2 regions of the Streptomyces sp. NPDC050549 genome follow, and region 1 is predicted to be linked to the other one. Evidence: predicted binding sites of a transcription regulator. Region 1 holds the regulator's gene; the other holds the start of a gene.
What was found. Region 1 encodes HrcA, which represses chaperone genes, less so after heat shock. Its sites were predicted from a motif close to TTNGCACTCNGNNNNNCNGAGTGCNAA; they were not measured.
Positions count from the first base shown of each region.

Region 2: a site for HrcA is predicted at 3,595-3,621, ahead of groL (chaperonin GroEL). Genes of this name have one in related genera too.

Region 1 covers NZ_JBFAJD010000001.1:390,761-396,374, reverse strand. The annotation lists gene dnaJ (molecular chaperone DnaJ) at 1-1,124, opposite strand, end outside; gene hrcA (heat-inducible transcriptional repressor HrcA) at 1,125-2,141, opposite strand; gene AB0I51_RS01755 (MBL fold metallo-hydrolase) at 2,323-3,048, shown strand; gene AB0I51_RS01750 (DUF3097 domain-containing protein) at 3,080-3,889, shown strand; gene AB0I51_RS01745 (Uma2 family endonuclease) at 3,867-4,445, opposite strand; gene hemW (radical SAM family heme chaperone HemW) at 4,545-5,614, opposite strand, start outside.
Region 2 covers NZ_JBFAJD010000002.1:42,605-48,218, forward strand. The annotation lists gene AB0I51_RS04235 (glucosyl-3-phosphoglycerate synthase) at 1-749, opposite strand, end outside; SAM riboswitch class I at 932-1,088, shown strand; gene thrC (threonine synthase) at 1,106-2,437, shown strand; gene AB0I51_RS04245 (MoaD/ThiS family protein) at 2,530-2,805, shown strand; gene AB0I51_RS04250 (cold-shock protein) at 3,237-3,443, shown strand; gene groL (chaperonin GroEL) at 3,784-5,406, shown strand.

The DNA.
Region 1 (5,614 bases):
AAAGCGTCCTTCAGACGGGAGAACAGCCCCTGCTGCCCCGGCTGGAACGTCCCCATGGGGCGCTCCTCGCCGCGGAGTTTCGCCAGCTCCCTGAGGAGGCGTTCCTGCTCCACGTCGAGCTTGGTCGGGGTGGTGACCTCGACGTGCACGATGAGGTCGCCCCGGCCGCCGCCGCGCAGATGCGTGATGCCTCTGGTGTGCAGCGGGATCGACTGGCCGGACTGGGTGCCGGGCCGGATGTCGACCTCCTCCATGCCGTCCAGCGTCTCCAGCGGCACCTTCGTGCCGAGGGCCGCCGCCGTCATCGGGAGGGTGACCGTGCAGTGCAGGTCGTCGCCGCGGCGCTGGAACATCGCGTGCGGCAGCTCGTGGATCTCGACGTACAGGTCACCGGCGGGGCCACCACCGGGGCCGACCTCGCCCTCGCCCGCGAGCTGGATCCGCGTGCCGTTGTCCACACCGGCCGGGATCTTCACCGTCAGCGTGCGCCGCGAGCGGACGCGGCCGTCACCGGCGCACTCCGGGCACGGCGTCGGCACGACGGTGCCGAAGCCCTGGCACTGCGGGCAGGGGCGGGACGTCATGACCTGGCCCAGGAAGGACCGGGTCACCTGGGACACCTCACCGCGACCGCGGCACATGTCGCAGGTCTGGGCGGAGGTGCCGGGGGCCGCGCCCTCGCCGTTGCAGGTGTTGCAGACGACGGCCGTGTCGACCTGGATGTCCTTCGTGGTGCCGAAGGCCGCCTCGTCGAGCTCGATCTCCAGCCGGATCATCGCGTCCTGGCCGCGGCGGGTGCGCGAGCGCGGTCCGCGCTGCGACGCCGTACCGAAGAACGCGTCCATGATGTCCGAGAAGTTCCCGAAGCCGCCCGCGCCGAAGCCGCCGGCTCCACCACCGCCCGCCTGCGAGAGGGGGTCGCCGCCGAGGTCGTAGACCTGCTTCTTCTGCGGGTCCGAGAGCACCTCGTAAGCGGCGTTGATCTCCTTGAACCGCTCCTGGGTCTTCGGATCCGGATTCACGTCCGGGTGCAGCTCGCGCGCGAGCCGGCGGAAGGCCTTCTTGATCTCATCCTGCGACGCGTCGCGACGCACGCCGAGAACGGCGTAGTAGTCCGTGGCCACTTAGGACTCCGCCAGGATCTGTCCGACGTACCGTGCCACTGCGCGTACCGCTCCCATCGTTCCCGGGTAATCCATGCGGGTCGGTCCGACCACGCCGAGCTTGGCGACTGCCTCGCCGCCCGAACCGTAGCCGACCGACACCACCGACGTGGAGTTGAGTCCCTCGTAGGCGTTCTCGTGACCGATCCGTACGGTCATGCCCGAATCCCCCGCCTCACCAAGCAACTTGAGGAGGACGACCTGCTCCTCCAGGGCTTCCAGGATGGGGCGGATGGTGAGGGGAAAGTCATGTCCGAAGCGGGTGAGATTGGCGGTGCCGCCGATCATCAGCCGCTCCTCGGTCTCCTCGACGAGGGTCTCCAGGAGGGTGGAGAGCACCGTCGCGACCGTGCCGCGGTCCTCGTTCTCGAAGGCCTCCGGCAGGTCCTGCACGAGCTGCGGCACGTCCGCGAAGCGGCGGCCGGCGATCCGGCTGTTGAGCCGCGCGCGTAGATCCGCGAGCGAGGACTCCCCGAAGGGCGCCGGGCAGTCCACCATGCGCTGCTCGACCCGCCCGGTGTCCGTGATCAGTACGAGCATCACGCGCGCGGGAGCCAGTGACAGCAGCTCCACGTGGCGCACGGTCGAGCGGGTCAGCGAGGGGTACTGCACGACGGCGACCTGCCGGGTGAGCTGCGCTAGCAGCCGTACCGTACGGCCCACGACGTCGTCGAGGTCGACCGCGCCGTCGAGGAAGTTCTGGATGGCCTTGCGCTCGGGGCCGGTCATCGGCTTGACGCCGGCGAGCTTGTCGACGAACAGGCGGTAGCCCTTGTCCGTGGGGATGCGCCCGGCGCTGGTGTGCGGCTGGGCGATGTACCCCTCGTCCTCCAGGGCCGCCATGTCGTTGCGCACGGTCGCCGGGGAGACGCCGAGGCTGTGCCGCTCGGTGAGCGCCTTGGAGCCCACCGGCTCCTCGGTGCCGACATAGTCCTGGACGATGGCGCGCAGCACCTGAAGCCTGCGTTCGCTGAGCATCGCGCACACCTCCAGTTCTGGTCGCCTTTGTCGCCGCTTGTCGCGAGCCCGCCCTTTCCTGGCACTCTGTGCGCGTGAGTGCCAGCGTTCCCCGGCCAGTGTACGGCCGTGAGGTACACCCCGGGCAAGGCCGGTCCTGCGATGTCACGCCGTGGGGTGCCGTCACAGTTAGCGTCGCCGTATGACGGTGACTTGGGAAGAGGCGGGGTGGGAGCGGCTGGCCGCCGGGGTGGGGCGGTGCCGGCTGCCTGGCTGGGACTGCACGGTCGGTCTGGTCGTCGGGGGCGGCTCGGCGCTCATGATCGACGCGGGGTCGAGTGTGGCGGAGGGCGCGCGGTTGCGTACGGAGGCGCAGTCGCTCGCCGGGCGCCGTGTGACCCATCTCGCGCTCACCCACGGCCATTTCGACCATGTCTTCGGGGCGGCGGAGTTCGCGGACGCGGAGGTGTTCGGGGCGGTGGGCGTGGAGCGCGTGTTGGCGGACGAGCGGGAGGCACTCCGTAGGGACGCGGTCGAAAACGGCCTCCACGCGCGCGTGGCCGACGAGGCCGTAGCCGCCCTGACGTATCCGCGTCACCTGGTGTCGGACGATTGGCCCCTCTCCCTCGGCGACGACCGAGAGGTCCTGCTGGCGAACGTCGGGCCCGGGCACACCGCCCATGACCTGGCGGTGCTCGTCCCCGGCTCCCCGGCGGTCGTCTTCTGCGGCGATCTGGTCGAGGAGTCCGGCGAACCCCAGGCGGGGCCCGACGCCGTACCGTCCCACTGGCCGGCCGCCCTGGACCGCCTCCTCGGCCTGGGCGGTGAGGACGCGGTGTACGTGCCCGGTCACGGAGCGGTGGTGGACGCGGGGTTCGTGCGGGCCCAACGGGACGCGTTGGCAACCCGTTTCGGCGTGTCGCGGTGACGTCTCCCGGCCTTCTCCTATCGTCATCCGAATGCGCCAGTACTCCGCCGACCTGACCCCTCCGTGGAAGAAGCCCAGGCCCGTCCCCGAGGTCGCCGCGGAGGCGGGCCTGGTGGTCGAGGAGCCGGGCACCGGTTTCTGCGGCGCGGTGATCCGCTGCGAGGCCGGCACGGTCACCCTGGAGGACCGCTTCGGCAAGCACCGGGTGTTCCCGCTGGAGCCTCGCGGCTTCCTCCTGGAGGGCCGGGTGGTCACCCTGGTCAGGCCTGTGTCCAGTCCGCTACGGCCCACCCGCACGGCATCCGGTTCGGTCGCCGTTCCCGGTGCACGCGCGCGTGTGGCCCGCGCCGGGCGGATCTACGTGGAGGGCCGGCACGACGCCGAGCTCGTCGAGCGGGTGTGGGGCGACGACCTGCGCATCGAGGGTGTGGTGGTCGAGTACCTGGAGGGCGTCGACGACCTGCCGGCCATTGTGGACGAGTTCGGTCCGGGCCCGGACGCGCGGTTGGGCATCCTGGTGGACCACTTGGTGCCGGGCACCAAGGAGTGGCGCATCGCCCAGTCGGTCACCAGCGAGCACGCGCTCGTCGTGGGCCACCCCTACATCGACATCTGGGAGGCCGTGAAACCGTCCTCCGTCGGCATCGCCGCCTGGCCCCGCGTCCCGCACGGGCAGGACTGGAAGACGGGGGTGTGCCGGGCCCTGGGTTGGCCGGAAAACACCGGTGCGGTGTGGCAGGCGATTCTGGCCAAGGTCCGGTCCTACAAGGACCTGGAGCCGGAACTGCTGGGGCGGGTGGAGGAGTTGATCGACTTCGTCACGGATAGCGGTGAGGCTTGACGTTGGGGAACGTTCCGAACTCGCTGGTGTCGAGTTCGAGTCCCAGAACCTCCAGCGGGACCGGATTGCCGAACTTGATGATCTCCTGGCTGAGGTAGTCGGCATCCTCACCCTGGCCTGCGGGCTTCGTCAGCAGGACACACTGCGCCATGATCGGATCGACGAGAAGGTAGGCGGGAACCTTTCCCGCCGCGTAGATCGACCGCTTGACCGGATAGTCGTGGTGGACACTGGACTTCGACACGACCTCGACCGCCAGAGTGATCAACCGGGACGGCACCAGATTGCCTGAGGCCGGGACCACCCCACGCTCCGACACGATCAGGTCCGGAATGGGTTCGCTGGCCTCCCCGACGATCTCCACATCCTGGGTCTGGAGGCGATCCCAGCGCTGCCGAGGGATCTGGTCCTGCACATCGGCAACGATCATGTTGTGCACGATGTCAGGGCTGGCCATCATCACGACCACCCCCCGAAGAAGCTCCACCTTGAGTCCCTCGGGCGGCTCGAACCCCTCGAAGAACCTGGTCACCCCACGCTCGTCCACAGCGGTCATCTCCATGGCCTCCACATCCGCCGCGTGCTGTCGGCGGCAGCCTGCGAACCAGGTTAGGCACCGAACCTGAGTTCCGGAGCGATTCACTCGCCCGAGTGATCAGTCCACCAGATCCCGCACCACCGCGTCCGCCAGCAACCGCCCCCGCAGCGTGAGCACCGCGCTCCCCTCCTCGTACGGCCCCGCCTCCAGCAGCCCCTCCCCCAGCGCCCGGCGCGAAGCCGCGAGCCCCTCCGGTCGGAGCAGGTCCAGCGGGACCCCCTCCCGCAGCCGTAGCTCCAGCAGGACGCGCTCCACGCGGCGGTCCTCCGCCGAGAGGATCTCGCGGCCCGCGCCAGGTGAGCGCCCCGCCGCCAGCGCCCCGGCATACGCCCCCGGATGCTTCACGTTCCACCACCGCACGCCGCCCACGTGCGAGTGCGCTCCGGGGCCGGCGCCCCACCAGTCGGCGCCGCGCCAGTACAGCTCGTTGTGCAGACAACGGCCGGATTTCGACGTCGCCCAGTTCGAGACCTCGTACCAGTCGAAGCCCGCCGCCGACATCACCTCGTCCGCGATGAGGTACCGGTCGGCGTGCACGTCGTCGTCCGTCATCGGGACCTCGCCCCGGCGGATCCGGCGGGCGAGCTGGGTGCCCTCCTCGACGATCAGGGCGTAGGCGCTGATGTGGTCGGGTCCCGCGCCGAGCGCGGCGTCGAGGGACGCGCGCCAGTCGTCGTCCGTCTCGCCCGGGGTGCCGTAGATCAGGTCGAGGTTGACGTGGTCGAAGCCGGCCGCGCGGGCCTCCGCCACGCACGCCTCGGGGCGGCCCGGGGTGTGGGTGCGGTCCAGCACGCGCAGCACATGTTGCTTCGCGCTCTGCATGCCGAAGGAGACGCGGTTGAAGCCGCCGTCGCGGAGGGCCGCGAGATAGGCGGGATCGACCGACTCCGGGTTGGCCTCGGTCGTGATCTCCGCGTCCGGGGCCAGGCCGAACTCGTCCCTGATCGCGCCCAGCATCCGTACGAGATCGCCCGCCGCCAGCAGCGTGGGCGTGCCGCCGCCGACGAAGACCGTGCGGACCGGGCGCGGGTCGTCGCCGAGGACCTTGCGGGCCAGGCGGATCTCGTCGGTCAGGGTGTCCGCGTAGTTGTCGCGGGAGGCCAGCACTCCGCCGGTGCCGCGCAGCT
Region 2 (5,614 bases), on a different contig from region 1:
TGCCCGTCCTGGTGCCGGTGCTTGCGCACACCCACGTCGACCTGCGCGAGGGCGTCCAGGCCCACCAGGTGCAGCGCGTCGACGAGCATGCCCAGCTCGACGCCGTAGCCGACGGGGAACGGGAGCTGCTCCAGCAGGGAGCGGCGGGCCGCGTACTCGCCTCCCAACGGCTGCACGAATCCGGCCAGTTGAGGCCAGTGCATGTTGAGCAGCGGGCGGGCCATCAGTTCGGTGACGCGTCCGCCCTGGCCGGCGGCGCCGCCCAGCGGGCGGTCGTACATCGCCTTGACGAGGTCGACGCCGGGGTCGGTGAGCAGCGGGCCCACGATTCCGGTGACGAAGTCGGAGGAGAACTCCTTCAGGTCCGCGTCGATGAAGCAGACGATGTCGCTGCTGGTGACCAGCAGCGAGCGCCACAGCACCTCGCCCTTGCCGGGCACGGCGGGGATGCGGGGCAGGATGTCGTCCCGGTGCACGACCCGGGCGCCCGCCGCGGCGGCCACCTCGGAGGTGCGGTCGGTGGACCCGGAGTCGACGACGACGATCTCGTCGACGAGCGGGACCTGCTGCATGAGGTCGTGGCGGATGATCGCGACGATGTCACCGACCGTCGCTTCCTCGTTCAGCGCGGGCAGCACGACGGAGACCGACTGGCCCGTGCGGTGCTTCGCGGCCAGGATCTTGTGGAGCGGCCGATCGGTCAGGGACCAGGAGCGGGTGCTCAGCCAGTGCTCGACTTCCTTCAGCACGTTGCGCGGCTCCTCTGCGTTCTCTCGGCGAGGGCTGGTCACAGACAGTGAGTATGTGATCCATCTCGCGGTTCGGACGGCTCACTCAACTGTCCTGGCCTTCGGTTACAGTCTTGAACAACGCTGATGACCATCGCATGTCGGGGGCCGTCGGCGGGACAATCGCATACACAACTGAACACCGCTCATCCAGAGGGGCAGAGGGATACGGCCCGATGAAGCCCCGGCAACCCTCCAGCCGGTCTTGTCACGCAGGTACACGCTGACGTGGTGAGGCTCCCGGCTCGGGAAGGTGCCAAATCCGTCTCACGGCGAGATGCGTCGTGAGGAAGATGAGGAGAAAGGGCCTCGCCTCCATGGCTGCGCAGACTGTTGCAAGCACCACGAACCCCGCGAAGACGGACACGACCGCCGCGGACCCGAACCCCACGGACACCGTTGATCTCGGCCCCGCCGCCGCGCTGTCCTGCCGTGAGTGCGGCCACCGCGTCCCGCTCGGCCCGGTCTTCGCCTGCGAGGAGTGTTTCGGCCCGCTGGAGATCGCCTACGACTTCTCGGCCTACGACACCGAAGAGCTCCGCAAGCAGATCGAAGCGGGCCCCGCGAACATCTGGCGTTACGCGCCCCTCCTGCCCGTCCCCGCCGATGTGGCGACCAAGCCGAACATCAACCCCGGCTGGACCAAGCTCGTCCAGGCCGACAACCTCGCCCGCGAACTGGGCGTCGACGCGGGCAAGTTGTTCGTGAAGGACGACTCCGGCAACCCGACGCACTCCTTCAAGGACCGTGTCGTGGCCCAGGCCATCGAGGCCGCCCGCGCGTTCGACTTCACCACCCTGTCCTGCTCCTCCACCGGCAACCTCGCGGGCGCCGTCGGCGCCGCCGCCGCCCGCGCCGGCTTCCGCTCCTGCGTGTTCATCCCGCACGACCTGGAAGAGGGCAAGATCGTCATGGCCGCGATCTACGGCGGCGAGCTGGTCGGCATCGAGGGCAACTACGACGACGTGAACCGCTTCTGCTCCGAGCTGATCGGCGACCCGGCCGGCGAGGGCTGGGGCTTCGTCAACGTCAACCTGCGGCCGTACTACGCGGAGGGCTCCAAGACCCTGGCGTACGAGATCTGCGAGCAGCTCGGCTGGCGGCTTCCCGACCAGCTGGTCGTGCCGATCGCCTCCGGCTCGCAGCTCACGAAGATCGACAAGGGTCTGCAGGAGCTGATCAAGCTCGGGCTCGTCGAGGACAGGCCGTACAAGATCTTCGGCGCCCAGGCGGAGGGCTGCTCGCCGGTGTCCGTGGCCTACAAGGCCGGGCACGACGTCGTACGCCCGCAGAAGCCGAACACCATCGCCAAGTCGCTGGCGATCGGGAACCCGGCGGACGGTCCCTATGTTCTCGACATCGCCCGGCGTACCGGTGGGGCGGTGGAGGACGTCAACGACGAGCAGGTCGTCGACGCGATCAAGCTGCTCGCGCGGACCGAGGGCATCTTCGCGGAGACCGCGGGCGGGGTGACCGTCGGTGTGGCGAAGAAGCTGATCGAGAACGGACTGCTGGACCCGACGCTGACCACCGTCGTGCTGAACACCGGGGACGGTCTGAAGACGCTGGACGCGGTTGCCGGTACCGGGCTCACCGCGACCATCCGGCCGAGCCTCGAGTCGTTCAGGGAAGCTGGGCTCGCGTCCTAGCTTCGTTGTTTTTCGCCTGCGGGTCCGGTGGGGGCTGGTCGCGCAGTTCCCCGCGCCCCTAAAGGCCCCCACCTGACCGGAGGTTGAAAGTCATGAGCGTGACCGTTCGCATCCCCACCATCCTGCGCACCTACACCGGCGGCAAGGCAGAGGTCGCCGCCGAGGGCGCCACCCTCGCCGAGGTCATCAGCGACCTGGAGAAGAACCACACCGGGATCTCCGCGCGTGTGCTCGACGACCAGGGCAAGCTGCGCCGGTTCGTCAATGTGTACGTCAACGACGACGACGTCCGCTTCGAGCAGGGGCTGGAGACGGCCACCCCGGACGGGGCCGGAGTCTCGATCATTCCGGCCGTCGCCGGCGGCTGATCGTTACCCTAGGTAACATCGATTACCAAGAGTTCATCGAATTGCCCCCTCCGTGAGAGAAGCGGAGGGGGCAATTCTCTATGATTGAGCGGGGTACAGTTGGGGAACGCGCTCCACTCCGCATGCCGAACGCATATGAGTACCGGCTCCGTGTGCGATGAGAAGTAGCCAAAGTGTGCAGGTCTTATGCACCTTATGTTCCCTTTATCGGGCCCGACTTGCCCTGAAGTCGGACGAATTCTCCGTAAATTCCCGACCGGTCCTGCCCGGAATTCTCGTCGGATTGACCTGTTGCAGACGGCAGTTGGACGGATACATTCGGCCGCGGTCGACGCGTTCCGGCGCACGCCCCCAATCCTGTGGGGGGTGAGGTCTGACCCGGATCCGCGAAGTGTGGATCCGTGCAAGGGCCAGTAATAGGGGAGTTAGGCATGGCTCAGGGCACCGTCAAATGGTTCAACGCGGAGAAGGGGTACGGCTTCATCGCGGTCGACGGTGGTGCGGATGTTTTCGTCCACTACAGCGCGATTCAGATGGACGGCTACCGCACCCTGGAAGAGGGTCAGCGGGTCGATTTCGAGATCTCGCAGGGTCAGAAGGGGCCGCAGGCGGACATGGTCCGGCTCGCGACCGGCTGAAGCACGCGCCGACGAACAGCAGCGACGTTCTTCGTTCCTCACCGAAGGGCTCGTACTCCTGGGGGGTCACCTCCTGGGGTACGGGCCCTTCGGCATGCTCGGAGCCGGGTCGCGGCCGGGCCCGTGCCAGGGGGTCAGAACCTGGTAGCCGCTTGCACTCGACCATGCCGAGTGCTAATCATTGGCGTTAGCACTCTGAAGGTGAGAGTGATAACGAAGGACCGGGTCGGTGAGGCCCGCAGGCCAGGTGGTGCAAGGAACCACGGGGCAGGCAGGCCGTCCGTCGCGGGCGCCAGCGCGGTCCGGAGCAATCCACCCCAGTCCGGGAGGACCACTTCACATGGCCAAGATCATCGCGTTCGACGAGGAGGCACGGCGCGGTCTCGAGCGCGGGATGAACCAGCTCGCCGACGCCGTCAAGGTCACCCTTGGCCCCAAGGGCCGCAACGTCGTCCTCGAGAAGAAGTGGGGCGCCCCCACGATCACCAACGATGGTGTTTCCATCGCCAAGGAGATCGAGCTCGAGGACCCGTACGAAAAGATCGGCGCCGAGCTGGTCAAGGAAGTCGCCAAGAAGACGGACGACGTCGCCGGTGACGGTACGACCACCGCGACCGTCCTCGCCCAGGCCCTCGTCAAGGAGGGTCTGCGCAACGTAGCCGCGGGCGCCAACCCGATGGCCCTCAAGCGCGGTATCGAGAAGGCCGTCGAGGCCGTCTCCGGTGCCCTGCTGGAGCAGGCCAAGGACGTGGAGACCAAGGAGCAGATCGCTTCCACGGCCTCCATCTCCGCCGCCGACACCCAGATCGGCGAGCTCATCGCCGAGGCGATGGACAAGGTCGGCAAGGAAGGCGTCATCACCGTCGAGGAGTCGCAGACCTTCGGTCTGGAGCTTGAGCTCACCGAGGGCATGCGCTTCGACAAGGGCTACATCTCGGCGTACTTCGCCACCGACATGGAGCGTATGGAGGCCGTCCTCGACGACCCGTACATCCTGATCGCCAACTCGAAGATCGCCAACGTCAAGGACCTGCTCCCGCTCCTGGAGAAGGTCATGCAGTCGGGCAAGCCGCTGCTGATCATCGCCGAGGACGTCGAGGGCGAGGCCCTGTCCACGCTGGTCGTCAACAAGATCCGCGGCACCTTCAAGTCCGTCGCTGTCAAGGCTCCGGGCTTCGGCGACCGCCGCAAGGCCATGCTCGGCGACATCGCCATCCTCACGGGCGGCGAGGTCATCTCCGAGGAGGTCGGCCTCAAGCTGGAGAACGCGACCGTGGACCTCCTCGGCCGCGCCCGCAAGGTCGTCATCACCAAGGACGAGACCACCATCGTCGACGGCTCCGGCTCCGCCGACCAGGTCGCCGGCCGGGTCAACCAGATCCGCGCCGAGATCGAGAACAGCGACTCGGACTACGACCGCGAGAAGCTCCAGGAGCGCCTCGCCAAGCTCGCCGGCGGCGTCGCCGTCATCAAGGCGGGCGCGGCCACCGAGGTCGAGCTCAAGGAGCGCAAGCACCGCATCGAGGACGCCGTTCGCAACGCGAAGGCGGCCGTCGAGGAGGGCATCGTCGCCGGTGGTGGCGTCGCGCTCATCCAGGCGGGCCACGTCTTCGAGAAGCTCGAGCTCGAAGGTGACGAGGCCACCGGTGCCGCGATCGTGAAGCTGGCCCTCGAGGCCCCGCTGAAGCAGATCGCCGTCAACGCCGGCCTCGAAGGCGGCGTCGTGGTGGAGAAGGTCCGCAACCTCACCCCGGGTCACGGCCTCAACGCCGCGACCGGTGAGTACGTCGACCTGGTCAAGGAAGGCATCATCGACCCGGCGAAGGTCACGCGCTCTGCCCTGCAGAACGCCGCCTCCATCGCCGCGCTCTTCCTCACCACCGAGGCCGTCATCGCCGACAAGCCGGAGAAGGCGTCCGCGCCGGCCGGCGGCGGCATGCCGGGCGGTGACATGGACTTCTGATCGACCCCTTCCGGTTGATCAACGGTCTTACCGAGGGCGGTACTTCCTGCTTCTGGCGGGGGGTACCGCCCTCGGGCGTGTCCGGGATCACAGGCCGAAGGGTGGGACGGTCGGAATGACGGGCTTGGCCCGGGGGTTGTTGTTGACGCATGATCGATGCATACGCACATACCGTCCGGTACCCAGTGCCTGGTAGTCCGAGGAGCCC